Regions from separate parts of the Nocardioides sp. Z35_8 genome, predicted to be linked through region 2. Evidence: predicted binding sites of a transcription regulator. Region 2 holds the regulator's gene; each other region holds the start of a gene.
What was found. Region 2 encodes LexA, which represses DNA repair genes until DNA is damaged. Its sites were predicted from a motif close to TCGAACANNTGTTCGA; they were not measured.
Positions count from the first base shown of each region.

Region 1 (9,900 bases), on a different contig from region 2:
GTCCTACCTCGCCTTCGTCGTCCCCGGCCTCGTCGCCTCGCACGCCATGACGATCGCGGTCAACGAGTCGACGTACCCCGTCATGGGGGCCATCAAGTGGCACAAGACCTTCTACGCCCAGCTGGCCACGCCGCTCGCCGTGCGCGACCTGGTCAACGCCTTCGTCGCGTTCGTGGTGTTCCGGGTCGCCTCGGCCTGCGCGGTCTTCATGCTGGTCCTCGCGCCGTTCGGCGTCTTCACCACGTGGTGGGGGCCGATCCTGGCGTGGGTGTCGCAGGTGCTGGTCGGCTGCGCCTTCGCGACCCTGGTCTTCGCCTACAGCGCGCGGCTGCGGTCGGAGGAGGGATTCGGCCTGCTGTTCCGCCTCGGCGTGATCCCGCTGACGCTGTTCTCCGGGGCGTTCTTCCCGATCAGCAACCTCGGCCCGGTGCTCGAGTGGCTCGCCCGGCTGACCCCGCTGTGGCACGGCGTCTCGCTGTCGCGGATGTTCTGCGTGGGCCAGGTCGACTGGTCGCTCGTCGCCGTGCACGTCGTGGTCCTGGTCTCGCTCACCGTCGTCGGCTGGTTCCTCGCCGTGCGCCACCTCGACCGTCGGCTGGAGGTCTGAGATGGCACTCGTCGACCCGATCCCCGCCCCGCTCACCCCCGCAGCCGCCACCAAGGTGCTGGTGCTGCGCAACTACGTCGTCTACAAGGACGCGTGGAAGCTCTTCATCACCGGCTTCCTCGAGCCCGTCTTCTACCTCTTCTCCATCGGCATCGGCGTCGGCAAGCTCATCGACACGTTCGAGTTCCACGGGGAGGCGATTCCCTACGCGGAGTTCGTCGCACCCGCCATGCTCGCCACGTCGGCGTTCAACGGCGCGCTGCTCGACTCGACCTACAACGTGTTCTTCAAGCTGCGCTACGAGAAGCTCTACGACCAGATGCTCGCCACGCCGCTCTCCACCGGCGACATCGCGCGCGGCGAGATCACGTGGGGCCTGATGCGCGGCTCGGTCTACTCCGCCGCGTTCCTCGTCGTGATGGCGCTGATGGGCCTGACCGACACCTGGTGGGCCGTCCTCGCCCTGCCGGCCGCGATCCTGATCGCGTTCGCGTTCTCGGCCGTGTGCATGGCCCTGACGACGTGGATGACGTCATGGCAGGACTTCGACAAGATCCAGCTCGCGCAGATGCCGCTGTTCCTCTTCTCGGCGACGTTCTTCCCAATCGAGGCGTTCGGCGACGGTGTGCTCCGCTGGGTCGTGGAGGCCACCCCGCTCTACCGCGGCGTCGTGCTGTGCCGCGAGCTGACCACGGGCGTGGTGACCTGGGAGTCGGCGGTCTCCGTGGTCTACCTCGTCGCGATGGGCATCGTCGGGTTGCTCGTCGTGCGCCGCCGGCTCGACAAGCTGCTGCTGACCTGAGGTGCTCCGGCGGGCTAGGTTCGGACGATGGACGCCTACGCTCGCGGTGACGTGATGGTCGTCGAGGAGTTCCCGATGACGGTGACCGGCAAGGTGCGCAAGGTCGAGATGCGCGAGGTGTCCGCCCAGCGCCTCGGCCTGGGCTGACCGCTGGTCAGCCCACCACCCTCTGCAGCCACGCCACGTCGATCCAGCGGTCGTGCTTGCGGCCCACCTCGCGCATCACGCCCACCTCCTCGAAGCCGCACGCGCGGTGCAGCGCGAGGCTCGCGTCGTTCGGCAGGGCGACGGCGGCGACGACGAGGTGCACGCCGTCGTCGGTGAGCCGCGCCAGCAGGGCGTCGTACAGCCGCCGGCCCACGCCGCGGCCCTGGTGCCCGGGCGCGACGTAGACCGTGGTCTCGCGGGTGTGGGAGTAGGCCGGCTTGGGCCGGAACGGCGACGAGGTGGCGTAGCCGGCGACGGCGCCCTCGTGCTCGGCGACCAGGAAGTGGTCGCGCGGCCCGGAGGCGGCCAGCCGCTCCTCCCACAGCTCCATCGGCCGGGGCTCGAGGTCGAAGGTGGCATGGCCCTCGCGCGCCTCGCGGGCGTAGATCGCCGCGACGGCGGGAAGGTCGGCGGGAAGTGCGCGACGGATGTCCATTCCGGCCATTGTCCCCCGTCCGGCGGCTGGTTGGATGGCACGCATGAGCATCACGCCCGACACCAAGGACTGGACCTGGGTCCTGGAGCGGTCGTGCCCGGAGTGCGGGTTCGACCCGGCAGCGCAGGGGCTGGCCGACCTCCCCGACCTGGTGCGCGCGAGCGCCGCGGAGTGGGCCCGGGCGCTCGCCCGCGGCGACGCGCGCCGGCGGCCCGCCGCCGACGTGTGGTCGGTCCTCGAGTACGGCTGCCACGTCCGCGACGTGCACGTGCTGTTCGCCGAGCGGCTGCGGCTGATGCTGACCGAGGACGAGCCGACCTTCGCCAACTGGGACCAGGACACCACCGCCGTCGAGAGCGACTACGCCGGTCAGGAGCCGGCCGTCGTGTCCGCCGAGCTGGTGCGCGCGGCGGGAGACGTGGCCGACCTCTACGCCGGTGTGACGGGCGCGGCCGCGGACCGCCCCGGGCTGCGCTCCAACGGCGACCGCTTCACCGTCGCCTCCCTCGGCACCTACCACCTGCACGACGTCGTGCACCACCTGCACGACGTGGGGGCCGGGCTCGGGTGAACGAGACGGTCCGGGCCTACGACCTCGACGCCGCGGCGTACGCCGACGCGTCACCGGTCATGCCGGCCTCGGTCCGTGCCGACATCGAGGACTTCGTCGACCGGCTGGCTCCGGGCGCCCGGGTGCTGGAGATCGGGTCCGGCGGGGGTCGCGACGCCCGGCTGGTCGAGGAGCTCGGCCTGCGGGTGCGGCGTACGGACGTCTCGCAGGGCTTCGTCGACCTCCTGCGCCAGCGGGGGTGGCAGGCCGATCTCCTCGACCCGCTCGTCGACGACCTCACCTCGCCGGAGGGCCCGTACGACGCCGTGTGGGCCAACGCCTCGCTGCTCCACGTCGCCCGGGCGGACCTGCCGACGGTGCTCGGGCGCCTCGCCGAGGTCACCCGGCCCGGCGGGCTGCTGCGGATCTCCCTCAAGGAGGGTGACGGTGAGGGGTGGTCGACGCACGGGTCGATCCGCCACCGGCGCCACTTCACCTACTGGCGCGCCGACGCCCTGCGCGCCGTCGTCCTCGGTGCCGGCTGGGCCGAGGTCGAGGTGCGCGGCGAGATCTCGGGCAAGCGGTCGGAGTCGTGGCTCGAGGTGTCGGCGGTCCGTGATGGGGTGTCCCCATGAGGCACACGGAGCTCTGGGCGCGGCTCGACCAGGTCCTCGGGCGTGACTACTCGCGCACCTGGGCCGAGCTCACAGTCGTGCGCGAACTCGACGGGCGCACGACGCGCGAGGCGCTCGACGCCGGCATCCCTCCCAAGCAGGTCTGGTCCGCGGTGCGCCGCCACCTCGAGCTCCCGGACAGCGAGCGGTGACCACCCGGCTGGAGGCTGGCCTCTCCGTGGCCGACGTGCAGCGGCGCACGGTGCGCACCCTCGTCGTCTCGCAGGCCGTCGGCGCCGTCGGCGTGACCATCGGCGTGGCGACGGCCTCCCTGCTGGCTCGTGACATCTCCGGCAGCGAGACGATGGCCGGCCTCGCGCAGACCTTCCAGGTCCTCGGCACGGCTGCGGCGGCCTACTCCCTGGCGCGGGTGATGCGACGCCGCGGACGACGCGTCGGGCTCGTCCTCGGCTACCTCGCGGGCGCGGCGGGCGCGGTGCTGGCGGTCGTCGCCGGCGTCGTCGACTCGATGGCGGTGCTGCTGCTCGGCGCGGTGCTGCTCGGCGCCACGACGGCGGTCAACAACGGCTCGCGCTACGCCGCCACCGACCTCGCCACTGAGGAGCACCGCGCCCGAGCGCTGTCGGTCGTGGTGTGGGCCACCACGATCGGCGCCGTCGCCGGGCCCAACCTCACCGGCGTGGGCGCGAGCGTCGCCCGGTCGATCGGCGTGCCCGAGCTGACCGGCGGCTTCGCCATCGGTGCCGTCGTCCTCGTGCTCGCGGCGGGGTGGGTCTGGTGGCGGCTGCGCCCCGACCCGTTGCTGCTCGCGCAGCAGGAGGCCGGCGCCGCGCCCGACGACCGCGAGCCGCGCGGGCGGTCGTGGCGTCGGTTCGTCGTCGTCGTACGCGACGTGCCGGCGGTCGGCGCCGCGGTGGTGGCGATGGCCTGCGCCCACGCCGCCATGGTCACCGTGATGATCATGACGCCGCTCCACATGGAGCACGGCGGTGCGCACCTCGAGGTCATCGGCTTCGTGATCTCGGTGCACGTGCTCGGCATGTTCGCCTTCTCGCCGCTCGTAGGCTGGGCCGCCGACCGCTACGGCCGCGCCGCGGTCCTGGTCGCCGGGGGAGTCGTGCTGCTGGTCTCGCTCGCGCTGTGCGGCCTGTCGCCGCAGGGCACGTCGTGGCAGATCTTCGCGGGGCTGTTCCTGCTCGGCGTCGGCTGGTCGTGCGCGACCGTCGCGGCGTCGACGGTGATCGCCGACCGCACGCCCATCGAGGCGCGCACCGACGTGCAGGGCACCTCCGACATGGCGATGTCGCTCACCGCCGCCGGGGGAGGCGCGCTCGCCGGCGTCATCGTCGGCTCGCTCGGCTATCCGGTGCTCGCGATGTTCGCCGCGCTGCTGGCGGGCGCGGTGCTGGTCGCGGGCACCCTCACCCACCGCCACGCCTGACCTGCTCCCGACCCCGCCCCGCCCACTCACGAACCGGGCGCGACACGCCGCACCCGGAGCCGACATCGAACACCTGTTCGGGCTACTGTGCTTCCACAGGTATGACGAGGGGCGAGGTTGTCCACAGCGTTCGACCGTCCTGATCAGGGACTGTCGGTGGCTCGCCCTAGCGTCGCAGACGTACCTCTCACGACACGACGACAAGACGGGACACTGCAATGGCTGGTGCAGACCGCGAGAAGGCCCTGGATGCCGCGCTCGCTCAGGTGGAGAAGCAGTTCGGCAAGGGCTCGGTCATGCGACTGGGCGACGAGACGCGTGCCCCGCTCGAGGTGATCCCCACGGGGTCGATCGCCCTCGACGTCGCACTCGGCCTGGGCGGCCTGCCGCGCGGGCGCGTCGTGGAGATCTACGGTCCGGAGTCCTCCGGAAAGACGACGGTCGCCCTCCACGCGGTGGCCAGCGCGCAGGCGGCCGGCGGCATCGTCGCCTTCATCGACGCCGAGCACGCGCTCGACCCCGACTACGCGAAGGCGCTCGGCGTCGACACCGACGCGCTCCTGGTCTCGCAGCCCGACTCGGGTGAGCAGGCCCTCGAGATCGCCGACATGCTGGTCCGCTCCGGCGCGCTGTCGCTGATCGTCATCGACTCCGTGGCCGCGCTCGTGCCCCGCGCCGAGATCGAGGGTGAGATGGGCGACAGCCACGTCGGCCTCCAGGCCCGCCTGATGAGCCAGGCGCTGCGCAAGATGACCGGTGCCCTCAACAACTCCGGCACCACGGCCATCTTCATCAACCAGCTGCGCGAGAAGATCGGCGTGATGTTCGGCTCGCCGGAGACCACGACCGGTGGTCGCGCGCTGAAGTTCTACTCCTCGGTGCGCCTCGACGTGCGTCGCATCGAGACGCTCAAGGACGGCACCGACATGGTCGGCAACCGCACCCGCGTCAAGGTCGTCAAGAACAAGGTGGCCCCGCCGTTCAAGCAGGCCGAGTTCGACATCATGTACGGCAAGGGCATCAGCCGCGAGGGCGGTCTCATCGACGTTGGCGTCGAGGCGGGCATCATCCGCAAGGCCGGCGCCTGGTACACCTACGAGGGCGACCAGCTCGGCCAGGGCAAGGAGAACTCGCGCAACTTCCTCAAGGACAACCCCGACCTCGCCAACGAGATCGAGAAGCTCATCCTCGAGAAGCTGGGCGTCACTCCCGCCGTCGACAAGCCCGCCGACGACCTGAGCGACGAGCCCATCGGGGTCAATGACTTCTGACCGGGCGCCCGGCTCCGCATCCGGACCCTCGTCGGGTGCGGTCGGGCCGGAGACCCGGCCGGCCCCGTCGTGGGTCGGCGACGTCGGCCTCGGCGTGGAGGCGTGGGTGGGGAAGGTCCCACCCACGCCCACCGGGACCGGCGCCGAGACCCCGGAGCCCGGCACCGATCGCCCTGCCCGAGGCGATCGCGCTGGGCGCGGCAGCGATCGAGGTGGGGGTCGAGGTGGCCGTCGCTCGGGTGGTCGCGGACGCACCCGCACCTGGGAGGAGCGCGAGGCGGCCAGGCTCGCCCGCGAGGAGGCTGCCGCCGCGGAGGTCGAGGCCGACCCCGAGGCGGTGGCCCGCAGGATCCTCCTCGACACCCTCACCGGGCAGGCGCGCTCGCGCCAGGAGCTGGCCGACAAGCTGGCCAAGCGGGGCGTGCCCGACGACCTCGCCGCCGGCCTGCTCGACCGCTTCACCGAGGTCGGGCTGATCGACGACGCCGCCTACGCCCGGCAGTGGGTGGAGAGCCGGCACCGCAGTCGCGGCCTCGCCCCACGCGCCCTGGCCCAGGAGCTGCGGCGCAAGGGCGTCGGCGACGACGACGCCAAGGCCGCGCTCGAGCAGATCGACGAGGACGACCAGCGCATCGCCGCCCGGGCGCTCGTCGACAAGAAGCTGCGCTCGATGGCAGGGCTCGACCCCCAGGTCGCCACCCGCCGCCTGGCCGGCCTCCTCGCTCGCAAGGGCTACCCCGCCGGCCTCGCGTTCTCCGTCGTCCGCGAGGCGCTGGCCGGGGCAGCCGAGGTCGACGAGCCCCACCCCGACTTCTGACCCGGGGCCGGGCTGCGGGCCCGCCTCTCCCACGGGCGACCGCCTCTGGTGGGATGGTGCCGTGAGCGAGCGCGAGGTCCTGACCTACGACCTGTTCGGCACGGCGACGCGCGAGCTGGCCCAGGAGGTGGCCGACTCGGGGTTCCATCCCGACATGATCCTCGCGATCGCCCGGGGCGGACTCGCCCTCGGCATGGGGCTCGGATACGCGCTGGCGGTGAAGAACATCTCCGTGGTCAACGTGGAGTTCTACACCGGCGTCGACCAGCGCCTCGACGTCCCGATCATGCTCCCCCCGACCCCGGCGGCCGTCGACCTGTCGGGCCTGAAGGTGCTGGTGGCCGACGACGTCGCCGACACCGGGCGCACGCTGGAGCTCGTCCACGCGTTCTCCGAGGGACACGTCGCCGAGGTGCGCACGGTCGTCATCTATGAGAAGCCCCAGTCGGTCATCCGACCCGACTACTCGTGGCGGGTCACCGAGCGCTGGATCGACTTCCCCTGGTCGGTGCTGCCGCCGGTCGTGGATCCCGACGCGATGGCGCACTGACGCGTACGCCGTCGTACGGGCGCCGGTGGGCCATGATGACCCCATGAGACCCGCCATCGCCGACGCGCTCCGCCTGCCGGGCGGACCCGTCGACCTCACGACGATCGCGACCGACGCCACGCCCGGCTTCGACGGCACCAAGACCGACGGCAGGGCCGCGCTCGCCGACATGCAGGTCGAGCTGGCCGACCTCCAGGAGCGGCTGTGGGCCGAGCGCACCGCCGGCTCCCAGCGGCGCATCCTGCTGGTGCTCCAGGGCATGGACACCAGCGGCAAGGGCGGCGTGCTGCGCCACACCATTGGCCTGGTCGACCCCCAGGGCATCCGCATCACCAGCTTCAAGGCGCCCACGGAGGAGGAGCTCGCGCACGACTTCCTGTGGCGCATCGAGAAGGGGCTGCCGGAGGCCGGCTACATCGGGGTCTTCGACCGCTCCCACTACGAGGACGTCCTCATCGGCCGCGTCCGCTCCTTCGCCGACCCCGCCGAGATCGAGCGCCGCTACGGCGCGATCAACGACTTCGAGGCCCGGCTGACCGACGAGGGCGTCTCGGTCGTCAAGTGCATGCTCCACATCAGCGCCGCCGAGCAGAACAACCGCCTCGCGGCGCGGCTGGCCAACCCCGACAAGCACTGGAAGTACGACACGAGCGACCTCGACGAGCGGACGATGTGGTCGGCCTACCGCCAGGCCTACGAGATCGCCCTCGAGCGCACGGGCACGGACGCCGCGCCGTGGTACGTCGTGCCGTCGGACAAGAAGTGGTATCGCAACCTGGCGATCGCCCACATCCTCCTTGACACCCTGCGCGGCCTCGACCTGCACTGGCCGGCCGCCCGCTTCGACGTCGCGGCCGAGATCCGGCGGCTCGCCGAGGAGGCACCGGTCCGGTGACGAGCACCGCAGTCACCGGCCCCCTCCCGACGGTCCAGGTCACCCGCTACGTCACCCCGCTGCGCGAGGGCGGCAGCCTGCCCGGCGTCGTGGAGGGCGACGACCTCGGCACCTACGTGTGCAAGTTCCGCGGCGCCGGTCAGGGCGCGAAGGTGCTCGTCGCCGAGGTCATCGTCAGCGGCCTGGCCACCCGCCTCGGCCTGCGCACCCCGCGGCTGGTCGTGCTGGACCTCGACCCCGAGCTCGCGCGCTACGAGGCCGACGAGGAGGTCCAGGACCTGCTCAACGCCAGCGTCGGGCCCAACCTCGGCATCGACTTCCTGCCCGGCTCGTTCGGCGTCGACGGCCAGGTCGGCACGGCGGACGACGAGGGGGCGCGGGTGCTGTGGCTCGACGCCTTCACCGCCAACGTCGACCGCTCGTGGCGCAACCCCAACCTGCTGCTGTGGCACGGCGACCTCTGGGTGATCGACCACGGCGCCTCGCTCTACTTCCACCACGGCTGGCGCTCGGGCGTCACCGACCCGGCGCGGTTCGCCGCGCAGCCGTGGGACGCCGCCGGCCACGTGTTCGAGACCTGCGCCGGCCGGGCGCGCGAGCTCGACGAGGAGATCGCCGCCCGGCTCGACCGGGACGCCTTCGTCGACGTGCTGGCCGCGGTCCCCGACGTGTGGCTGGAGCCGGTGCCCGGCGCGGAGACGCCCGGTGCGCTGCGCGAGGCGTACGTCGAGTTCCTCCTCGCGCGCCTGGGCACCCGCCAGTGGCTGCCGGAGGTCGCACGATGACCGCTCGCCGGATGGCCTACCAGTACGTCGTGCTGCGGTGCGTGCCCCGCCCGGAGCGCGAGGAGTTCGTCAACGTCGGCGTCGTGCTGCACTGCCAGGCCGCCGACTACCTCGACGCCTCGTGGTCGGTCGACGCCGATCGGCTCCGCGCCCTCCACCCCGGCATCGACGTCGACCACGTGTGCGAGGCCCTCACCTTCGCCGACCGGGTGTGCCGCGGCGACGAGCGCGCCGGCGAGGCGGCCCGGCAGTCGCTGGGGCAGCGCTTCGGGTTCCTCAAGGCGCCGCGGAGCACGGTGCTGCAGCCGGGCCCGGTGCACGGAGGTCTCACCGCCGACCCGGCGCGACAGCTCGCCCACCTGCGCGAGCGGCTCGTCGGCTAGCCCATGACGTACGTCGGTGCGGTGCGGGCGGCCCTCGCCGTGGCCGGCGACCCGGTGCGCGCGGCCCAGCAGCAGGCCTACATGAAGTCCGCGCTGCCGTTCGCCGGCCTGACGGCGCCGGAGCTCAGGGCCCTGCTGCGGCCCCTGCTGGTCGAGCACCGCTTCGTCGACCGGGCGCAGTGGGAGGCCGCGGTGCTCGAGCTGTTCGAGGACGTCGAGCACCGCGAGGAGTGGTACGCCGCGGTCGCGCTGCTGCGCGACCCGGCCTACCGCGCGTGGCTCGACCCCGACCTGCTGCCCCTGCTCGAGCACCTCGTCCGGCTCGGCTCCTGGTGGGACGTCGTCGACGAGATCGCCTCGCAGCCCGTCGGCCAGGTGCTGCTCGACCACCGGGGTGCGGCCACGCCGGTCGTCGAGGGCTGGTCGGTAGACCCCGACAGCCTGTGGGTGCGGCGTACGGCCGTGCTGGCGCAGCTGCGCCACGGCGAGCAGACCGACACCGACCTGCTGGAGCGGGTGCT
Region 1 is NZ_JCAQIE010000003.1:196,287-206,186, reverse strand. It holds gene AC54T2_RS15460 (ABC transporter permease) at 1-607, shown strand, start outside; gene AC54T2_RS15455 (ABC transporter permease) at 609-1,409, shown strand; gene AC54T2_RS15450 (GNAT family N-acetyltransferase) at 1,564-2,052, opposite strand; gene AC54T2_RS15445 (DinB family protein) at 2,096-2,623, shown strand; gene AC54T2_RS15440 (class I SAM-dependent methyltransferase) at 2,620-3,237, shown strand; gene AC54T2_RS15435 (DUF3046 domain-containing protein) at 3,234-3,428, shown strand; gene AC54T2_RS15430 (MFS transporter) at 3,455-4,678, shown strand; gene recA (recombinase RecA) at 4,897-5,949, shown strand; gene AC54T2_RS15420 (regulatory protein RecX) at 5,939-6,766, shown strand; gene AC54T2_RS15415 (phosphoribosyltransferase) at 6,828-7,316, shown strand; gene AC54T2_RS15410 (PPK2 family polyphosphate kinase) at 7,360-8,211, shown strand; gene AC54T2_RS15405 (HipA family kinase) at 8,208-8,996, shown strand; gene AC54T2_RS15400 (DUF3037 domain-containing protein) at 8,993-9,379, shown strand; gene AC54T2_RS15395 (DNA alkylation repair protein) at 9,383-9,900, shown strand, end outside.
Region 1: the regulator LexA is predicted to act here: its motif matches at 4,744-4,759, upstream of recA (recombinase RecA).

Region 2 (9,900 bases):
GCCGCGCGGGGTCCGGCCGACGGCCGCAGGGCAAGCGCTGCTGCCGCACGCGCGCCTGCTGGTGGGTGAGGCGGCCCGGGCGAGGGACGCCGTACGTCGCGCCCGCGCTGGCGACGCGGTGCCGCTCACCCTCGGCGCCGTGCCCTCCGCCTCCGTGGACCTCGTGCCCCGCACGCTGCGGTCGCTCCCGGCCGAGGGTCCGCGGGTGGCGCTGCGCTCGGACGGCTCGGCCCGGCTGCACGAGCGGGTGCGCACGGGCGACGTGGACGTCGCGGTGGTCACCGACTATCCACCCGGCCTGCCCACGGACCCCGAGGTGCGACGTACGAGACTGCTCGAGGACGAGATGTGCGTCGTCCTGGCCGCGGGGCACGCCCTGGCCGCCGGCCGCCGGCGCGTGCGGCTCACGTCGTTCGCCGACGAGATCTGGGCCGAGGACCACCCCGGCTCGGGCAGCCTGCTCGAGCGGGCCGCGGGCCGGGTCGGGTTCGAGCCCAGGGTCGAGCTGGTGGCGGGCGACCTGCTCGGCAAGGTGGCACTCGTCGCGGCCGGGCTCGCCGTCGCCCTCGTGCCGGCGATGCTGGTGCCGGGCCTGCCGGCGGGCGTCGCCGTACGCCGTCTGGTCGCGCCACCGACCCGCACCGTCTACGCGCTGAGCCGCGAGCGTCGTCCGCGGCCCGGCGTGCAGGAGCTGACGGCGGCGCTGGTCGCCGCCGCGTCCGGCTCCGCGCGGTAGGTCAGAGGCTGCGCAGGACCGCCGTCACCACGCCGAGGATCGTCGCGTCGTCGCCGGGGATCGGGTCGTAGGCGTCGTTGTGGGGGAGCAGCCACACGTGGCCGTCCTTGCGCTGGAACGTCTTGACGGTCGCCTCGCCGTCGATCAGCGCGGCGACGATCTGGCCGTTGGTGGCGGTCTGCTCCTGGCGGATCACGACGTAGTCGCCGTTGCAGATCGCCGCGTCGACCATCGAGTCGCCGGAGACCTCGAGGAGGAAGAGGGTGCCGTCGCCGACGAGCTGCTTGGGCAGCGGGAAGACGTCGGTGACCTGCTCCTCGGCGAGGATCGGGCCACCGGCGGCGATGCGGCCGACGACCGGGATGTTGATCGCCGTCGGCATCGCGTCGCCGATGCCGGTCTCGTCGATCGAGGTCTCCTCGCCGCTCGACATGCTGCGACGGGCGGCCATCACCTCGGGGAGGAACACCTCGAGGGCGCGGGGACGGTTGGGGTCGCGCTTGAGGAAGCCCTTGCCCTCGAGCACGCGCAGCTGGTGGGCGACGCTCGAGGACGACGTGAGGCCGACGGCCTGGCCGATCTCGCGCATCGACGGCGGGTAGCCCTTGGTCTCGATGGAGTCCTTGATCGTGGCGAGCACCCGCTGCTGGCGCGGGGTCAGGCCGGTGGCGTCCGGGGGTCCGTCGGGCATCTCGATGACGTTCTTGTCGTCCTGCTTGGCCATGCGTCCTCCAGTGCGGTTGCCCCCTCCGTCCACGGCTGGTCAGGGAGGAGCTGGTGCGCCCACCGTAGACCGCCCGGCAGGTCAGGATCAAACACCTGTTCGAAGCCGCGTGTCGCTAGGGTCCCGCCATGACGACACGCTCCTCGCGACCCTCCTCGGCACGCTCCTCGACCGGGACCCCCACCGTGAGCGTCGTGACGGGTGGTGCGCGTGGGATCGGTCGCGGCATCGCCGAGCTGATGATCGCCCGCGGCCACCGGGTCCTGATCGGCGACCTCGACGGCGCCGCGGCGACCGCCACCGCCGACGAGATCGGCGCGGTCGCCGGCCTGGCCCAGGACGTACGCGACCCTGCGTCGCACCGGCTCGTGGCGGAGGAGGCGGCTCGCCACGGCGAGCTGACCGCGTGGTTCAACAACGCCGGCGTCGGCGACGACGGCACGCTCGCCGAGCTGGCGGAGGAGCAGGTGCGCCGCTTGGTCGAGGTCAACCTGCTCGGCACGATGTGGGGCACCCGCGCGGCGCTCGCGGCGTTCGGCCCAGCGGGTGGCGACGTCGTCAACGTGGCCTCGCTCGCGGGCCTCGGCCCGGTGCCGGGATACAGCGTGTACGCGGCCACGAAGGCCGCGGTCGTCTCGCTGTCGACGTCCGTCAACGCCGAGTCGCCGCGCGGGGTGCGGGTCCACGCCCTGTGCCCCGACGGGGTCGACACCGCGATGCTCGCCGCGCAGGACCCCGACGGCCTGGGGTCGCAGCTGGTCTACTCGGGAGGCCCGATCCTGGCCGTGGCGGACGTCGCGGCGGCCGCGGTCGAGCTCGTCGGGTCGAGCCGGGTGGTGCGTGCCGTGCCGGGGTGGCGCGGGGGAGTCGTGCGCGGCTCGGCGCTCGCTCCCGGGCTGATGCAGCACGCGGCCGGGCTCTTCGCCGCGCAGGGCCGGCGCGCCATGAAGCGCCGCTGACGTCTCCACCTGGGGAAGCCCCGAACATTTGTTCGACGAGGTGCTTGCGTCGTTCGAACACGTGCTCTACCGTCGTACACATGTTCGATCGAACGTCTGATCGACCACCGGTGGCCGAGGCCACTGTCGGTGGGCCCGACTAGACATTCGCTCGACAGAGACGACCGGCTGATTCTTCCCCAGGAGGCCACCATGAGCACCCTCAGCCTTTCCCCCGCTTTCGCCCCGGCTGCTGCCCAGCGCCGCTCCACCGTGCGGCTGACCCGCCGTGGCCGGCTCGTGGTCTTCCTGACCTCGCTGTTCCTCGCCCTCGCCGTGGCGTTCGTCCTCGCCGGCGGCGCGGTCGGCACTGGCGAGGCCGGCCAGCCCGCCCCGACCCAGATCGTCCAGGTGGCGCCCGGCGACACCCTGTGGGGGATCGCCAGCGACATCGCCACCGACGGCGACGTCCGCGCGGTGATGACCGAGATCGAGCGGCTCAACGCCCTCGAGTCCGCCGGCCTCGCGGCCGGCCAGAAGCTCCGCGTCCCGGTCGTCTCCGACTGACGCGCGAGGCCTCCATCAGCCGCTTCGACCCCGGCTGGTGGACCAGGGGAAGGCGAGGGGCGGGCCCACGGGCCCGCCCCTCGGCGCATTCCCATCCCGGCCCCGCTGGGGCGTCGTCCACAGGTTTCGTCGCCGGGGTGGTTGCGGGGGCGCGGGAATGGGTAGTTTCAGCGTGCTGATGTCGTTCTCGGGAGGCACTTCATGCACCTGCGCCGCGCACTCGCCCTCACCCTCGCCGTCCCGCTCCTCGTGGCCGGGTGCTCCGACGAACCCGCCCCCGAGCCCCAGATCCCCGATCCCACCAGCTCCTCGCCGACCCCGACACCCACGGAGACCGAGACGGTCGCCGTCGAGAGTCCGGAGGACTTCATTCGGAGGTGGGTTGAGGTGAGCAACTCGATGCAGAACTCGGGCGATACCTCGGAGTACCTCCGCCTGTCGGCCGGGTGCAAAGCCTGCTCGCAGGTGGCCGATCGGGTTCGGAGCGCCTTTGACGCCGGCGGTTTCGTGAGGACCGAGGGTTGGTCCGTTGAAGACGTGGCCGACAAGTCCGGAGGCGATTCACGTCCGGTCTTTGACGTGCGCGTGACATCAGCGCCCACTGTGATCAAAGAGAATGCGAATGCCCGGGAGCAGGAGTATTCGGGCGGGGACCTGGTCTACCGATTCCGTCTCAATGCGACGTCGCCGTGGAGGGTCGTGCGACTCACGCAGGTGCCGTCGTGATCGGTGCTCGGGTGATCTACGTCGTCGTGATCGTGCTGGCCGCGCAGAGCGCCATCTGGTCGCCGACGGCTGCGCAGGCGGATGGGCAAACCTGCTACGAGACAGCCGACCTCTACTCGGTTGAGGTCGTATGCGAGTACACGGGTCAGACCCTCCAAGCGGCGCAAGAGGCCGAGCCGAAGTCGACGTGGCTGGTCTATCAGTTGTGTAAGGACGGAACTTCGGGCGGGGTGGAAGCTTGTTCAAATCCCCGGGCCTGCACGGTCGATGGTCGTACGGGAACGTTGTACGCGGTGTTTCGAGACGGGACTAGGGTGGGCACGGCCTGTTTGACGGCGGACGAGGCGGCGGACGTTGACGACCCTCCAATTCGCACACTTGTGATCCGAGCGTTTGACGAACTGGACTGGTCCCCATCGGCACTGTCGGTCCAGCCGCCGAACGGGAAGACGCTTGTCAACCTGGAGACCAACTTCTTCACCACCAACACGCAAGCGTCAAGCATTCCGGTGCAGTTGCAGGGATCCAACGTGGTCGTCACCGCCAGGCCGGTCGCCTACCGTTGGAACTTCGGCGACGGCACCTCCGAGACGACGACCAGCCCAGGGGCGCCGTACCCAAGTCTCGACGTGGCCCACGTCTACGAGCAGGTCGAACAGGTCGCTGTCAGCGTTGACACCCAGTACGGGGCTGCCAGCTTCACGGTCGACGGCGGCCCCCCTGAGACCATTCCGTCCACCATCTGGGTCACCGGCGCCAGCGAGGACCTCGAGGTCGTCGAGGCACTCCCGCAGCTCGTCCTGCGATGACCCACCGCATGGTCGTGCGGGCGCTGGCGGGTGCCGCAATCGCGATGAGCCTCGCGTCGTGCGGCAGTGCAGCCAAGGAGCCTGCGCCCGTACCTCCCAGGACGAGCGACGGTCCCCAGTCTGGTCATGGGAAGCCACAGGAACGGCGGCCCGTTGACTCTGCCTACTTCGCGCGGGACCGGTCGAACCCACGAGCCTTCATCCGTCGGTGGGAAGTAGCCAGCGACGAGATGCAGGTGACGGGAAGGACGTCGCACTACGCGTCCATGACCTCTGAATGTGACCCCTGCGATGGTTTCGTGGAGGCGGTCGAACGTGCCTTCGAGGGCGGTGGCTCCGTCGACTTCCCGGGCTCGACCATCATCCGTATCACCAAGGTGCGCGGTTCTGACGCGACCTACCTCGTCACAAAGGACGTCCCTCGTACGGTCGTCCGGCACGGGGACGGGCGACGTGAGGAGTTCCCGGGTGGCCGCACCACCCTTCGGGTCGTCCTCGAGCCGTTCCGCAAGTGGTGGGTGGTGGGTCATTACTGGATCGAGCCAAGCTGATCAGGCGTAGATCGACGTGCACTTGCGTCGGCACGCAAGCAAGACTGCGAGTCGGCCTCATGCGCCGCGCCCGATGCCGCGATCGGGGAGGGCGGGACGCACGGCCCGTCGCCCGTCCCACGATCGTGGACGTTCCGAGCCAGTGGGCGGCTCGGATCCTCCACGGTCAGCGAGCGGCGCGCTTCCCGCCGACGGGGCGCGGGGGAGCGTCGTCCGGAGGGGGTGGCGCCTCGGTGATCCCGAGGGTCCGCATCAGCCGGGCGACGAGCATCAGCCCCGCGAACAGGCAGGCGATCGCGCCGAGGCAGGCCAGCGCCATGAACAGCCAGGCCGAGCCGCCGGAGGAGCTGCGCGCCGCCGTGCCGAAGTCGATGGCGGCGTAGACGAGGTAGCCCCACGCCACCACGCACAGGGTGATCGCGGCGCCGAGGACGAGGGCGGTCCGGTCGAGGGTCCGCGGGGGCCGCGCGCCTCTCCGCGCACCTGCTCGCTTCCCCGCTGTGGACACCCCGTCATTGTGGCGGATGGGGCCTCATGGGGCAGGGGTTCGACGAGTTTGGCGCCGACCGACACGCCGTCCAGGACCGCCCCCCGAGGTGCGGTGCCGCGCACTGACCTGCGGTTTTGTCGAGCGGGCGAAATACCTCGGGCGAGGATTCGCGTTCGCTTGCCAGGCGTTGTGGTCGGGGCGTACGGTTACCACTACATCTAGTACTTACACCGCTGTAGTTATCCACATCTGGTGCACAGGCCAGAGGGCGAACCACACAGCCCGAGGCTAGTTGTCCACAGGAACATCCCCAGCCGACACCCCGTTATGTGGGTGTATGACGCGCGCCCGCCGCTCGAGAGGAGGACCGCCGTGCACTGTCCCAACTGCAAGAACGAGGACACCAAGGTCCTCGACTCCCGGGTGGCCGACGACGGCGCCTCGATCCGCCGGCGGCGTACGTGTGCCGCGTGCGACCGCCGCTTCACCACGGTCGAGAAGATGCAGCTCACGGTGCTCAAGCGCTCCGGCGCGACCGAGCCGTTCAACCGCGACAAGGCGATCGCCGGCGTCCGGAAGGCCTGCAAGGGCCGCCCGGTCACCGATGCCCAGCTCGCCTGCCTCGGCCAGGAGGTCGAGGACGCCCTGCGCCTGAGCGGTCAGGCCGAGTTCGACGCCAACGACGTCGGCCTCGCGATCCTGGCCCCGCTGCGGGCGCTCGACGAGGTGGCCTACCTGCGCTTCGCGAGCGTCTACCGCGCGTTCGAGTCGGTCGACGACTTCGACGCCGAGATCAAGATGCTGCGGCTCGAGCGAGCCGCCGACGATCAGCCCGTGCAGGCCGGCTGACCCCCCAGACGGGCCCGGCAGGTAGTGGGGAAGCTGCCTGCCGGGCCTCACCAAACCCCCCGCGAGTCGACTCGCGCACGCACCACCACCCGCACCATCCATATACGAGGGACAGAGGAACTCCATGACCGAGACGGTGAGCACCCGCGCCAAGGCGAGGGGCAAGGGCCTGAAGATGGAGCGCGTCTTCAGCACCGAGGGCACGCACCCCTACGACGCCATCACGTGGGAGCGTCGCGACGTCCTCCAGCAGAACTGGAAGACCGGCGAGACCGTCTTCGAGCAGCGCGGCGTGGAGTTCCCCGACTTCTGGTCGGTCAACGCCTCGACGATCGTCACCACCAAGTACTTCCGCGGCGCCGTCGGCTCCGACGTCCGCGAGTGGAGCCTCAAGCAGCTCATCGACCGGGTCGTGAAGACCTACACCAAGGCCGGCATCGACAACGGCTACTTCGCCACCGACGCCGACGCCGAGATCTTCGAGCACGAGCTGACCTGGCTGCTGGTCAACCAGTACTTCTCCTTCAACTCGCCCGTCTGGTTCAACGTCGGCACCCCGTCGCCGCAGCAGGTCTCGGCCTGCTTCATCCTCTCGGTCGACGACTCGATGGACTCGATCCTCAACTGGTACAAGGAGGAGGGGTTCATCTTCAAGGGCGGCTCCGGCGCCGGCCTCAACCTCTCCCGCATCCGCTCCTCCAAGGAGCTGCTCTCCTCCGGCGGTACGGCGTCCGGTCCCGTCTCCTTCATGCGCGGCGCCGACGCGTCCGCGGGCACCATCAAGTCGGGCGGCGCGACGCGTCGTGCGGCCAAGATGGTCGTCCTCGACGTCGACCACCCCGACATCGAGGAGTTCGTGATGACGAAGGCGCGCGAGGAGGACAAGATCCGCGCGCTGCGCGACGCCGGCTTCGACATGGACCTGGGTGGCGCCGACATCACCTCCGTGCAGTACCAGAACGCCAACAACTCCGTGCGCGTCAGCGACGAGTTCATGCGCGCCGTCGAGGACGGCACCGAGTTCGGCCTGCGCTCGCGCGGCACCGGCGAGGTCATCGAGACCGTCGACGCCCGCGACCTGTTCCGCAAGATCAGCCAGGCCGCGTGGGAGTGCGCCGACCCGGGCCTGCAGTACGACGACACGATCAACGACTGGCACACCAACCCCGAGACCGGCCGCATCACCGCGTCCAACCCGTGCTCGGAGTACATGTCGCTCGACAACTCCTCGTGCAACCTCGCCTCGCTCAACCTGCTGAAGTTCCTCAAGGACGACGACACCTTCGACGCCGCGCTCTTCGCCAAGGCCGTCGAGTTCATCATCACCGCGATGGACATCTCGATCTGCTTCGCCGACTTCCCGACCGAGGCGATCGGCAAGACCACCGTCGACTACCGCCAGCTCGGCATCGGCTACGCCAACCTCGGCGCGCTGCTGATGGCGATGGGCCTGGGCTACGACTCCGAGGGCGGCCGCTCGATGGCCGCCGCGATCACCTCGCTCATGACCGGCACGTCCTACAAGCGCAGCGCCGAGCTCGCCGGGATCGTCGGCCCCTACGCCGGCTACGCCCGCAACGCCGAGGCCCACAAGCGCGTGATGCGCAAGCACCAGGCGGCCAACGACGTCGTACGCGTGCTGCACACCGAGGACGGCCGGGTGCACAAGCTGGCCACCAAGGCGTGGGCCGACGTGATCAAGGTCGGTGAGAAGTTCGGCTTCCGCAACGCGCAGGCGTCCGTCCTCGCGCCCACCGGCACCATCGGCTTCATGATGGACTGCGACACCACCGGCATCGAGCCCGACTTCTCGCTCGTGAAGTTCAAGAAGCTCGTCGGCGGCGGCTCCATGCAGATCGTCAACCAGACGATCCCGCGGGCCCTGAAGAAGATGGGCTACCAGGCCGAGCAGATCGAGGCGATCGTCGCCTACATCGCCGAGCACGGGCACGTCGTCGACGCCCCCGGCCTCAAGACCGAGCACTACGAGATCTTCGACACCGCGATGGGCGCCCGCTCGCTCAAGCCGATGGGCCACGTCCGGATGATGGCGGCCTGCCAGCCGTTCCTCTCCGGTGCGATCTCCAAGACGGTCAACCTGCCCGAGAACGCCACGGTCGAGGAGATCGAGGACGTCTACCTGCAGTCGTGGAAGCTCGGCCTCAAGGCGACCGCGATCTACCGCGACAACTGCAAGGTCGGCCAGCCGCTGTCCGACGGTGGCGGCAAGGCCAAGAAGGACGCCGCCGACAAGGCCGCGGCCTCCGCCGAGGTCGAGACCAAGGTCGTGGAGAAGGTCGTCTACGCCCCGGTCCGCAAGCGCCTGCCCAAGTCGCGCGTCTCCCGCACGACGTCGTTCACCGTGGGTGGTGCCGAGGGCTACATGACCTCCGGCGCCCACGACGACGGCCAGCTCGGCGAGGTCTTCCTCAAGCTCGGCAAGCAGGGCTCGACCCTCGCCGGCGTGATGGACGCCTTCTCGATCGCGGTGTCGATCGGCCTGCAGTACGGCGTCCCGCTGGAGACCTACGTCTCGAAGTTCACCAACCTGCGCTTCGAGCCCGCCGGCCTCACCGACGACCCCGACGTGCGGATGTCGCAGTCGATCATGGACTACATCTTCCGTCGCCTCGCCCTGGACTACCTGTCCTTCGAGGAGCGCTCGATGCTCGGCATCTACTCCGCCGAGGAGCGCCAGCGCCACCTCGAGACCGGCTCCTACGAGCCGCTCGTGGAGGAGACGGGCTCGGCCTCCGAGCTCACGTCGCCCGCGTCCTCCTCGGCGTCCGCGGACGTCGTCGAGGTCCAGGACCTCGAGACCAAGGACACCCACGGCGCCGAGGCCCGCGAGGTCCCGGCCCGGGTCACGACCGGCGAGGCGAAGACGACCGCCGAGCTCTTCGAGAAGCTCACCGGCACCGCCGTCGACTCGCCGCTCTGCATGACCTGCGGCACCAAGATGCGCCCCGCCGGCTCGTGCTACGTGTGCGAGGGCTGCGGGTCCACTAGCGGCTGCAGCTGATATCGAATCTCGTGAGTTCTGCACCGAGTATCACGAGGTTTCTGCACTAGTGACACAACCCGAAGGGCCTGCTTCCAAGCGGAGGTAGGCCCTTCGGGCTCGGGGGTGATGGCCCCTGGATCTTCTGACCCCTGTCATCGACCGCTTCTCACCCACGGCCCGACGGCGGTCGCGTACCGTGCCTCACGCAGGTTGCCTAGTCGGATCGCGTCATGGCACGCGCTGGGTCTGGTACCGGTGTGAATGACAAATAGGGGGACCAGCAGTGAGCGGCAAAGAGATGGCCTCGAAGGCACTGACGAAGGCGTTGACCTTCCAGTCGCCGATGGCGCGGAAGAACTTCGAACGACTCCGTCGGGTCCATCCCGACGACTCCCCACAGGACCTCGCCAGTCGCGTGAACACGCACTACCTTGGCACGGTGACGGCCTCCGGGGCCGTGTCCGGCGGAGCGGGTGTGATACCCGGTGCGGGGCTACCAGCAGCGG
Region 2 is NZ_JCAQIE010000001.1:251,896-261,795, reverse strand. It holds gene AC54T2_RS01240 (LysR family transcriptional regulator) at 1-736, shown strand, start outside; gene lexA (transcriptional repressor LexA) at 738-1,460, opposite strand; gene AC54T2_RS01230 (SDR family oxidoreductase) at 1,589-2,419, shown strand; gene AC54T2_RS01225 (LysM peptidoglycan-binding domain-containing protein) at 2,612-2,965, shown strand; gene AC54T2_RS01220 (hypothetical protein) at 3,167-3,691, shown strand; gene AC54T2_RS01215 (PKD domain-containing protein) at 3,703-4,500, shown strand; gene AC54T2_RS01210 (hypothetical protein) at 4,767-5,051, shown strand; gene AC54T2_RS01205 (hypothetical protein) at 5,218-5,559, opposite strand; gene nrdR (transcriptional regulator NrdR) at 5,914-6,390, shown strand; gene AC54T2_RS01195 (vitamin B12-dependent ribonucleotide reductase) at 6,515-9,412, shown strand; gene AC54T2_RS01190 (hypothetical protein) at 9,678-9,900, shown strand, end outside.

Region 3 (9,900 bases), on a different contig from region 2:
GGCCGACGATGTCGACGTCGGCCTGGGTGAACTGGCGGTAGCGGCCCTCCTGGGGTCGCTCGCCCCGCCAGGCCGGCTGCACCTGGTAGCGCCGGAAGGGGAACTCGAGGTGGCCGGCGTGCTCGAGCACGTAGCGCGCGAACGGCACGGTCAGGTCGAAGTGGAGGCCGAGGTCGGCCTTGGCGCCGGGCTCGGCGGCGAGGCGTTGGAGGACGTAGATCTCCTTGTCCACCTCGCCGCCCTTGGCCAGCCGGTCGATCGGCTCGACGACCCGCGTCTCGATGTTGGCGAAGCCGTGCAGCTCGAAGGTACGCGACACCGAGGCGACCACCTCGCGCTCGACGGCGCGCTGCGCAGGCAGCAGCTCGGGGAACCCGCTCAGCGGGGCGATCTTGCTCATCGCACGTCCTGGACCAGGTCTCGGAGGAAGGGGTTGGTGGCGCGCTCGCGCCCGATCGACGTCTGCTCGCCGTGCCCGGGCAGCACCACGATGTCGTCGGCCAGCGGGAGCACCTTGTCGGTGAGGCTGCGCAGCATCGTCGCGTGGTCGCCGCCGGGCAGGTCGGTGCGCCCGATCGAGCCGGCGAAGAGCAGGTCGCCGGAGAACATCAGCTCCGAGACGTCCTGCTGCGCGTAGGGGGTGCGGAACGTGACCGACCCCTCGGTGTGCCCCGGCGTGTGGTCGACGACGAACCGCAGTCCCGCGAGCTCGAGCTCGGCCAGGTCGGTGAGCTCGCGCACGTCGTCGGGCTCGGCCCACGAGTAGTCGCCGCCGAGGAGCATCTGGGTGGTCTCGGGGCTCATCCCGGCCATCGGGTCGGAGAGCAGGTGGCGGTCGGCCGGGTGGATCCACGCCGTCGCGTCGTAGCTGCCGGCCACGGGAGCGACGCACCACATGTGGTCGACGTGGCCGTGCGTGACGAGCACGCTGACCGGCTTGAGCCGGTGCTCGCGGACGACCTGGTCGACCCCTGCCGCGGAGTCCTTGCCCGGATCGATGACCACGCACTCCGACCCGGGACCGGCTGCCACGACGTAGCAGTTGGTCCCCCAGGGTCCGGCGGGGAAGCCGGCGATGAACACGGGCGTCAGTCCTTGCTAGTCGTCTTGCCAGTCGTCTGCTTGTCGGTGGAAGCCTACCGAGGGCCCTCGGGGCCATGACTACGATGGGCGACCATGAGCTCCGACAAGCAGTCCCGAGACGACTCGGCCCCGGTTGACATGCCCTGGGGTCGGGTGGCCGAGGACGGCACCGTCTATGTCCGCACCGCCGATGGCGAGCGCCCCGTGGGGTCCTACGAGGCCGGCACGGCCGAGGAGGCGCTGGAGTTCTTCACCAAGCGCTTCGACGAGCTCGAGGGCAAGGTGCACCTGCTCGAGCAGCGGGTCACCACGGGCCGGCTGGCCCCCGAGGAGGCGAGCTCGTCGGTGAAGGCCCTGCGCGAGCAGGTGGTCGACGCCCACGCGGTCGGGGACCTGGTCGCGCTCGCGGCGCGGCTCGACGCGCTGGCTCCGGTCATCGCCGTGCAGCGCTCGGCCCGCAAGGAGGAGCGCGCGCAGAAGGCCGCCGAGTCGAAGGCCGCCAAGGAGGAGCTCGTCGCCGAGGCCGAGCGGCTCGCCGAGGGCACCGACTGGCGCAACGGCGCCAACCGGCTGCGCGACCTGCTGGCGACGTGGAAGGAGCTCCCGCGGCTCGATCGCGCCACCGACGACGCGCTGTGGCGGCGCTTCTCCACCGCCCGCACCACCTACACCCGCCACCGCAAGGCGCACTTCGCCGAGGAGCACGAGCGCCGCGACTCCGCCCGTGTCGTGAAGGAGCGGCTCGTCAAGGAGGCCGAGGCCCTCGCGTCGTCGACGGAGTGGGGCCCGACCGCCGGCAAGTACCGCGACCTGATGCGCGAGTGGAAGGCCGCCGGACCGGCGCCGCGCGACGTCGACGACAAGCTCTGGCAGCGCTTCCGCGGGGCCCAGGACACCTTCTTCGGCGCCCGCGACGCCGCCAACGCCGCTCTCGACCAGGAGTTCGCGGCCAACGCCGAGGTCAAGGAGGCCATCCTCGTCGAGGCCGAGGCCCTGGTGCCGGTCACCGACCTCGAGGCGACCAAGAAGACGTTCCGTGAGCTCGCCGACCGGTGGGACGCCGCCGGCAAGGTCCCCCGCGACCGGATGAAGGAGCTCGAGGGGCGCATGCGCAAGGTCGAGCAGGCGATCCGGGCCGTCGAGGACGAGCAGTGGAGCCGCAGCGACCCGGAGAAGTCCGCCCGCGCCGACGACATGATCGGCAAGCTCGAGGCCGGGATCGCCGAGGCGCAGGCGCGCCTCGACAGGGCTGCCGCCGCCGGCGACGATCGCAAGGTCAAGGACCTCCAGGGCGAGCTCGAGAGCAAGCAGGCGTTCCTCGAGATGGCCCGCCGGGCGGCGGCCGACTTCAGCTGAGCCCGGTCCGCCGCGGCTTCGCCCGGCGTCCCCGAGTGGCGCCGGGTCAGGCCGTGACGCGGTAGGCGTCGAACACGCCCGGCACGGCGCGCACGGCCCGCAGCACGCCGTCGAGGTGGGCGGCGTCGGCCATCTCGAAGGAGAACCGGCTCTTGGCGACCCGGTCGCGCGTGGTGGACAGCGTGGCGCTGAGGATGTTCACGTGCGCGTCGGAGAGCGCCATGGTGATGTCCGACAGCAGCCGGGCCCGGTCGAGCGCCTCGACCTGGATGTTGACCAGGAACGTCGACTGCGACGTCGGCGCCCACTCCACCTCGAGCACCCGCTCGGGCTGGCCGAGCAGGCTGGCGGCGTTGGTGCAGTCCTTGCGGTGCACCGAGACTCCCCCGCCCTTGGTGACGAAGCCGAGGATCGGGTCGGGTGGCACCGGGGTGCAGCACTTGGCCAGCTTGACCCACAGGTCGTCGACGCCCTTGACGATGACCCCGGAGTCGGCGGGTCCGCGCTTGGTGGCGGTGCGGGATCGGCCCGTGATGGTGACGCCCTCGGCGAGGTCCTCCTGGGCACCCTCGTCGCCACCGTGCAGGTCGATGACGCGGCGTACGACGGCCTGGGCGCTGAGGTTGCCCTCCCCCACCGCGGCGTAGAGGGCCGACACGTCGGCGTGGTGGAAGTGCTCGGCCACGAGCGCCAGCACGTCGTGGGTCATCAGCCGGTTGAGGGGCAGGCCCTCCTTGCGCATGAGCTTGGCGATCTGGTCCTTGCCGCGCTCGATCGCCTCGTCGCGCCGCTCCTTGGTGAACCACTGGCGGATCTTGGAGCGGGCGCGCGGCGACTGCACGAAGTTGAGCCAGTCGCGCGAGGGCCCGGACGTGGGCGACTTGGACGTGAACACCTCGACCACGTCGCCGTTGTCGAGGGTCGACTCCAGCGGCACGAGGCGACCGTTGACCCGCGAGCCGATCGTGTGGTGGCCGACCTCGGTGTGCACGGCGTAGGCGAAGTCGACCGGCGTGGCGCCCATCGGCAGCGCGATCACGTCGCCGCGGGGGGTGAAGACGTAGACCTGCTGCTGGTTCATCTCGAAGCGCAGCGACTCCAGGAACTCGCCCGGATCCTCCACCTCGCTCTGCCAGTCGAGGAGCTGGCGCAGCCAGGTGAGGTCGTCCTTGTCGCCGAGGCGGTCGGTGTCGACGCCCGCCTTGGAGTTCTCCTTGTACTTCCAGTGCGCGGCGACGCCGTACTCGGCGCGGCGGTGCTGCGCGAACGTGCGGATCTGCACCTCGACCGGCTTGCCCTGCGGGCCGATGACCGTCGTGTGGAGCGACTGGTACATGTTGAACTTCGGCATCGCGACGTAGTCCTTGAACCGCCCCAGCACCGGGTTCCAGCGCGAGTGGATGACGCCGAGCGCGCTGTAGCAGTCGCGGTCCTCGTCGACGAGGATCCGGATGCCGACGAGGTCGTAGATGTCGGAGAAGTCGCGGCCGCCGACGATCATCTTCTGGTAGATCGAGTAGTAGTGCTTGGGCCGGCCGGTCACCTTGGCGTTGATCCGCGCGGCCTTGAGGTCCTGCTCGATCTCCGCGACCACCTCGGCGAGGAACTGGTCGCGCGAGGGGGCCCGCTCGGCCACCATCCGGACGATCTCGTCGTAGATCTTCGGGTGGAGCGTGGCGAACGCCAGGTCCTCCAGCTCCCACTTGAGGGTGTTCATGCCGAGCCGGTGGGCCAGCGGGGCGTAGATGTCGAGGGTCTCGCGGCTCGAGCGCTCCTGCGAGGCCGCCGGGACGTAGCGCAGGGTGCGCATGTTGTGCAGCCGGTCGGCCAGCTTGATGACCAGCACGCGGATGTCGCGCGACATCGCCACGATCATCTTCCGGATGGTCTCGGCCTGCGCCGAGTCGCCGTACTGCACCTTGTCGAGCTTGGTGACACCGTCGACGAGCAGCGCCACCTCGTCGCCGAAGTCGGCGCGCAGCGCGTCGAGGGTGTAGGGCGTGTCCTCGACCGTGTCGTGGAGCAGCGCCGCGACCAGCGTCGGCTCGGTCATGCCGATGTCGGCGAGGATGGTGGTCACCGCGAGCGGGTGGGTGATGTAGGGGTCGCCGCTCTTGCGCATCTGGCCGGTGTGCCACTTGTCGGCCACCGCGTAGGCGCGCTCGAGGAGCGCCAGGTCTGCCTTGGGATGGTTGGCCCGCACGGCCCGGAACAACGGCTCGAGCACCGGGTTGGAGGACGGCGGCCGGGTGCCGACGCGGGCCAGGCGGGCGCGCATGCCGCGCGCGCTCGGGGACGCCTTCGCGTCGTGCGCCGGTGCCTGCTCCTCTGCCATTGGCCCAGTCTAGTGAGGGTGTCGGCGATCGATGCGCGGGGACGGGACGGGCACGGTCAGATCGTGAGCAGCGTGGCGATCGGAAGGTCGCCGGTGACCGCGCGCGGGTCGAGGAAGGAGAGCTCCATCAGCACCGACACACCGGTCACCACGCCGCCGGCGGTCTCGACGAGCTCGCGCGTCGCGCGCGCGGTGCCGCCGGTGGCGAGCACGTCGTCGACGAGGAGCACGCGCTCCCCCGGCGCGATGGCGTCCTTGTGCAGCTCGAGGGTGGCCTCGCCGTACTCGAGCGAGTAGGAGACGGCGTGGGCCTCGCGCGGCAGCTTGCCCGCCTTGCGCACCGGGACGAAGCCGACGCCGAGCGCCAGCGCCACCGGGGCCGCGAGGATGAAGCCGCGGGCCTCCATGCCGACGACCTTGTCGACGACCACGCGGCCGCGCTCGTCACGACCGGCGGCCGCCAGCGCGGCGATGACCGCGGAGAACGCCTCGTGGTCGGCCAGGACGGGGGTGATGTCCTTGAAGGTCACCCCTTCCTCGGGCCAGTCCGCGACGTCGACGACGAGGCGCTCGAGCGCCTCCTTCGCCGTACGACGATCAGGCATCGTCGCGGGGGTCGGCGTCGGGCTGCTGCAGCGGCTCGTCGACCTTGGCGATCGCCGCGCGCACGACCTCGATCTGGGTGCCCGGGGCGATCTCGAGCCGGGCGCGGTCGTCGGTGAGCGAGACCACGGTGCCGAAGATGCCGGAGGACGTCATCACGCGCTGGCCGACCTCGATGCTCTGCTGCAGGCGCAGGACCTCCTTCTGGCGGCGCTGCTGCGGGCGGATCACCATGAACCAGAAGAGGGCCACGATGGCGACCAGGGGCAGAAGGGCAGCGACATCGTTCACGGTGGGGGTCTCCTCGGGGGGTCGGGTGCGTGAGCGCGTGGGAGTCTACGCGGGTCGCCCGGCGAGCTCACACGTCGTCGAAGAGGCCGGAGTCGAGGGTGGAGTCGACGGTCGGGACGGCGGGCGGGGTGAGGCCGAGGTGCTGCCACGCGGCGGGCGTCGCGACCCGCCCTCGGGGGGTGCGGGCGAGCATGCCCAGCCGGACGAGGAAGGGCTCGGCCACCTCCTCGACGGTCTCGCGCTCCTCGCCGACCGCGACCGCGAGGGTGGAGACCCCCACCGGTCCCCCGCCGAACCGGCGGCAGAGCACGTCGAGCACGGCCCGGTCGAGCCGGTCGAGGCCGGACTCGTCGACCTCGAAGAGGTCGAGGGCCGCGTGGGCGACGGGCAGGCTCAGCACCCCGTCGGCCCGCACCTGGGCGTAGTCGCGGACCCGGCGCAGCAGGCGGTTGGCGATGCGGGGGGTGCCGCGCGAGCGTGACGCGATCTCGCTGGAGCCCTCGGGTGTGACGTGCACGCCGAGCAGCCCCGCGGAGCGGTGCACGATCCGGTCGAGCTCGTGGGGCTCGTAGAACTCGAGGTGGGCGGTGAAGCCGAACCGGTCGCGCAGGGGCCCCGGCAGCAGGCCGGCGCGGGTGGTGGCGCCGACGAGGGTGAACGGCGGGATCTCGAGCGGGATCGCGGTCGCACCCGGCCCCTTGCCGATGACGACGTCGACCCGGAAGTCCTCCATCGCCATGTAGAGCATCTCCTCGGCCGGGCGCGACATCCGGTGGATCTCGTCGACGAAGAGCACGTCGCCCTCGTTGAGCCCCGAGAGGATCGCCGCGAGGTCGCCGGCGTGGGTGATCGCCGGCCCGCTGGTGAGCCGCAGCGGCGTGCTCATCTCGGCGGCGATGATCATCGCGAGCGTGGTCTTGCCGAGCCCCGGCGGGCCGGACAGCAGCACGTGGTCGGGCGCCCGGCCGCGGCGGCGGGCGGCCTCGAGGACCAGCCCGAGCTGGTCGCGCACCCGCGCCTGCCCGACGACCTCGTCGAGCGTGCGGGGCCGCAGGGCCGCCTCCACCGCGCGCTCGTCGCCGTCGGCGTCGGCGTCGGTGAGCCGCTGGAGGTGGCCCAGCTCGGCGTCGGTGAGCCGGAGCTCGTCGTTGAGGTCGCCGTGGAGGTCCTCGTCGGTGTCGTCCCAGTTCATCGGCTCAGGCCTTGCTCAGCGTGCGGAGCGCGGCGCGCAGCAGCGCGCCGACGTCGGGCTGGTCGCCGGCCTCGGGAGCCACGGCGTCGACCGCCTTCTCCGACTCCTTGGCCGACCAGCCGAGGCCGACGAGGCCCTGCTGGACCTGGTCGCGCCAGGCCTCCGTGGGCGGGGACGCCGCGGCCGGGTGGTGGGCCCCGACGGGAGGACCGATGCGGTCCTTGAGCTCGAGGATGATGCGCTGGGCGCCCTTCTGCCCGATGCCGGGGACCCGGGTGAGCGCCTTGACGTCCTCGGTGGTCACGGCCCGGCGCACCTCGTCGGGGCTCATCACGGCCACGATGGCCTGGGCGACCTTGGGCCCGACCCCCGAGGCGGTCTGGACGATCTCGAAGACCTGCTTCTCGTCGTCGTCGAGGAAGCCGAAGATCGTCAGGCTGTCCTCGCGGACGACCATGCTCGTGGGCAGCGTCGCGGGGCGCCCGACCCGCAGCGTCGCCAGCGTGCCGGGGGTGCACATCAGCTCGAGCCCCACGCCACCGACCTCGAGGACGGCGCTGGACAAGGTGACGGCGGCGACCTCGCCGCGGACGAAGGCGATCATCGGGTCCTCACGTGGGTGGTGCTCGGTGGGGTGCTGGTCGGGCTGGGGCGCCGCGGGGCTCGTTGCTGCGCTCGGGCCTGGGCGGCGGCGGCCTCGAGCCGGGTGCTGGCCGAGCCCCGCCAGACGTGGGTGATGGCCAGCGCGAGCGCGTCGGCGGCATCGGCCGGCTTGGGCAGCTCGGCCAGCCGGAGGATCCGCACCACCATCGCGCCCACCTGGGCCTTGTCGGCTCGGCCGTTGCCGGAGACGGCCGCCTTGACCTCGCTCGGGGTGTGCATCGCGATGGGCAGGCCGCGCCGGGCGGCGACGACGAGCGCGATGCCGCTGGCCTGGGCGGTGCCCATGATGGTGCTGGAGTCGGAGCGGGCGAAGACCCGCTCCACGGCGACGGCGTCGGGCCGGTGCTCCTCGATCCAGGCGTCGAGGCCCTTCTCGATGGTGACCAGCCGCTCGGCGATCGGCAGGGAGGAGCTGGTGCGGACCACCCCGACGTCGACCAGCGTCAGCGGCCGGCCGACGCTGCCGTCGACCACCCCGACGCCGCAGCGGGTGAGGCCGGGGTCGATGCCGAGCACGCGCACGAAGCTCCCCTTCCGCCGTCGGTCCGGCCACGTCGTCCGAACATGTGTTCGTGCGACCACGCTAACCCGCGGCGGCCGCGGGTCGTCGTACGACACGCGGCACGGCGCGGGGCTCAGGCGTCGGCGGTCTCGAGCTCGGCCATCACCTCGGCGGGGATGTCGACGTTGGTGAAGACGTCCTGCACGTCGTCGAGGTCCTCGAGCGCGTCGACGAGCCGCAGCACCTTGGTCGCCCCGTCGGCGTCGACGGGGATCTCGAGGCTGGGCACGAACTCCACGTCGGCGGAGTCGTAGTCGATGCCGGCGTCCTGCAGCGCCGTGCGGACCGCGACGACGTCGGTCGCCTCGCTCTGCACCTGGAACGCCTCGTCGAGGTCGTTGACCTCCTCCGCGCCCGCGTCGAGGGTCGCCTCGAGGACGTCGTCCTCGCTCACCTCGCGGTCGTCCTGCGACTTGGGCACCATCACGACGCCCTTGCGGGTGAACAGCCGCGAGACCGACCCGGGGTCGGCCATGGTGCCGCCGTTGCGGGTGACCGCGGTGCGGACCTCCATCGCGGCGCGGTTCTTGTTGTCGGTGAGGCACTCGACGAGGAACGCGACGCCCTGCGGGCCGTAGACCTCGTAGGAGATGCCCTGGTAGTCGACCCCGCCCGACTCGGCGCCCGAGCCGCGCTTGACCGCGGAGTCGATGTTCTTGTTGGGGACCGAGCTCTTCTTCGCCTTCTGGATGGCGTCGTAGAGGGTCGGGTTGCCGGCGGGGTCGCCGCCGCCCTGCTTCGCCGCGACCTCGATGTTCTTGATCAGCTTGGCGAAGAGCTTGCCGCGCTTGGCGTCGATCGCGGCCTTCTTGTGCTTGGTCGTTGCCCACTTGGAGTGGCCTGACATGAGTCCCTCTATCCGTCGCTCGAGCCTGGGCGGTCGTCAGGCCGAGCGCACCAGGTCCACGAACATGCCGTGCACCCGGCCGTCGCCGCCGACCTCTGGGTGGAACGAGGTCGCCATCAGGGGGCCTTGACGGACCGCGACGATCCTACCCGCGGCCGGGCCGTCCTCCACCCGCCCCAGCACCTCGACGTCCTCGTCGACCGCCTCGACCCACGGCGCGCGGATGAAGATCGCCCGCACCGGGTCGGCCAGCCCGTCGAGGCGGAGGTCCTCCTCGAAGGAGTCGACCTGGCGCCCGAAGGCGTTGCGGCGCACGGTGATGTGCAGCCCGCCGACGCTCTCCTGGCCCGCCGCCCCGTCCTCGATGCGGTCGGCGAGCAGGATCATCCCGGCGCAGGTCCCGAAGGTGGGCAGCCCGCCGCGCACGGCGTCGCGCAGCGGCTCGAGCAGCTCGAAGACCGTCGCGAGCTTGACCATCGTCGTGGACTCCCCGCCCGGGATCACGAGGCCGTCGCAGGCGGCGAGCTCGGCCCGACGGCGTACGGCGACCGGGTCCGCGCCCGCGGCCCGCAGCACCTCGAGATGCTCGCGCACGTCGCCCTGCAGGGCCAGCACGCCGATGGTCGGGTCCACGAGCGCCGATCCTAGGTCGCGGTGACGCCGCCCGCCGGTTGGGGCACACTCGCCCCATGGGCGGCGGGTGGGAGCAGGTTCCGGAGGCGCGAGTCCCCGCGCCCCTCGCGCCGCACGTCACGTCGATGTACGGCTACGCGGCGAGCGGGCTGGCGCCGGGCGTGCACCGCGGACTCCCGTCGGCCGCGCTCACCCTGGTGCTGAGCCTCGACGAGCCGCTGCGCACCGCGCCCACGGCGAAGGACTGGGACGCCGGAGTCCGCGACGAGCAGTGGGTGAGCCTCGGCGGGCTGCACACCCGCCCGGCCATGGTCGAGCAGCCCGGTCGGTGGGCC
Region 3 is NZ_JCAQIE010000004.1:182,241-192,140, forward strand. It holds gene hisS (histidine--tRNA ligase) at 1-400, opposite strand, end outside; gene AC54T2_RS17345 (MBL fold metallo-hydrolase) at 397-1,083, opposite strand; gene AC54T2_RS17350 (DUF349 domain-containing protein) at 1,177-2,439, shown strand; gene AC54T2_RS17355 (RelA/SpoT family protein) at 2,486-4,774, opposite strand; gene AC54T2_RS17360 (adenine phosphoribosyltransferase) at 4,831-5,379, opposite strand; gene yajC (preprotein translocase subunit YajC) at 5,372-5,668, opposite strand; gene ruvB (Holliday junction branch migration DNA helicase RuvB) at 5,736-6,860, opposite strand; gene ruvA (Holliday junction branch migration protein RuvA) at 6,865-7,464, opposite strand; gene ruvC (crossover junction endodeoxyribonuclease RuvC) at 7,461-8,045, opposite strand; gene AC54T2_RS17385 (YebC/PmpR family DNA-binding transcriptional regulator) at 8,159-8,932, opposite strand; gene pdxT (pyridoxal 5'-phosphate synthase glutaminase subunit PdxT) at 8,969-9,565, opposite strand; gene AC54T2_RS17395 (helix-turn-helix domain-containing protein) at 9,622-9,900, shown strand, end outside.
Region 3: the regulator LexA is predicted to act here: its motif matches at 8,082-8,097, upstream of ruvC (crossover junction endodeoxyribonuclease RuvC).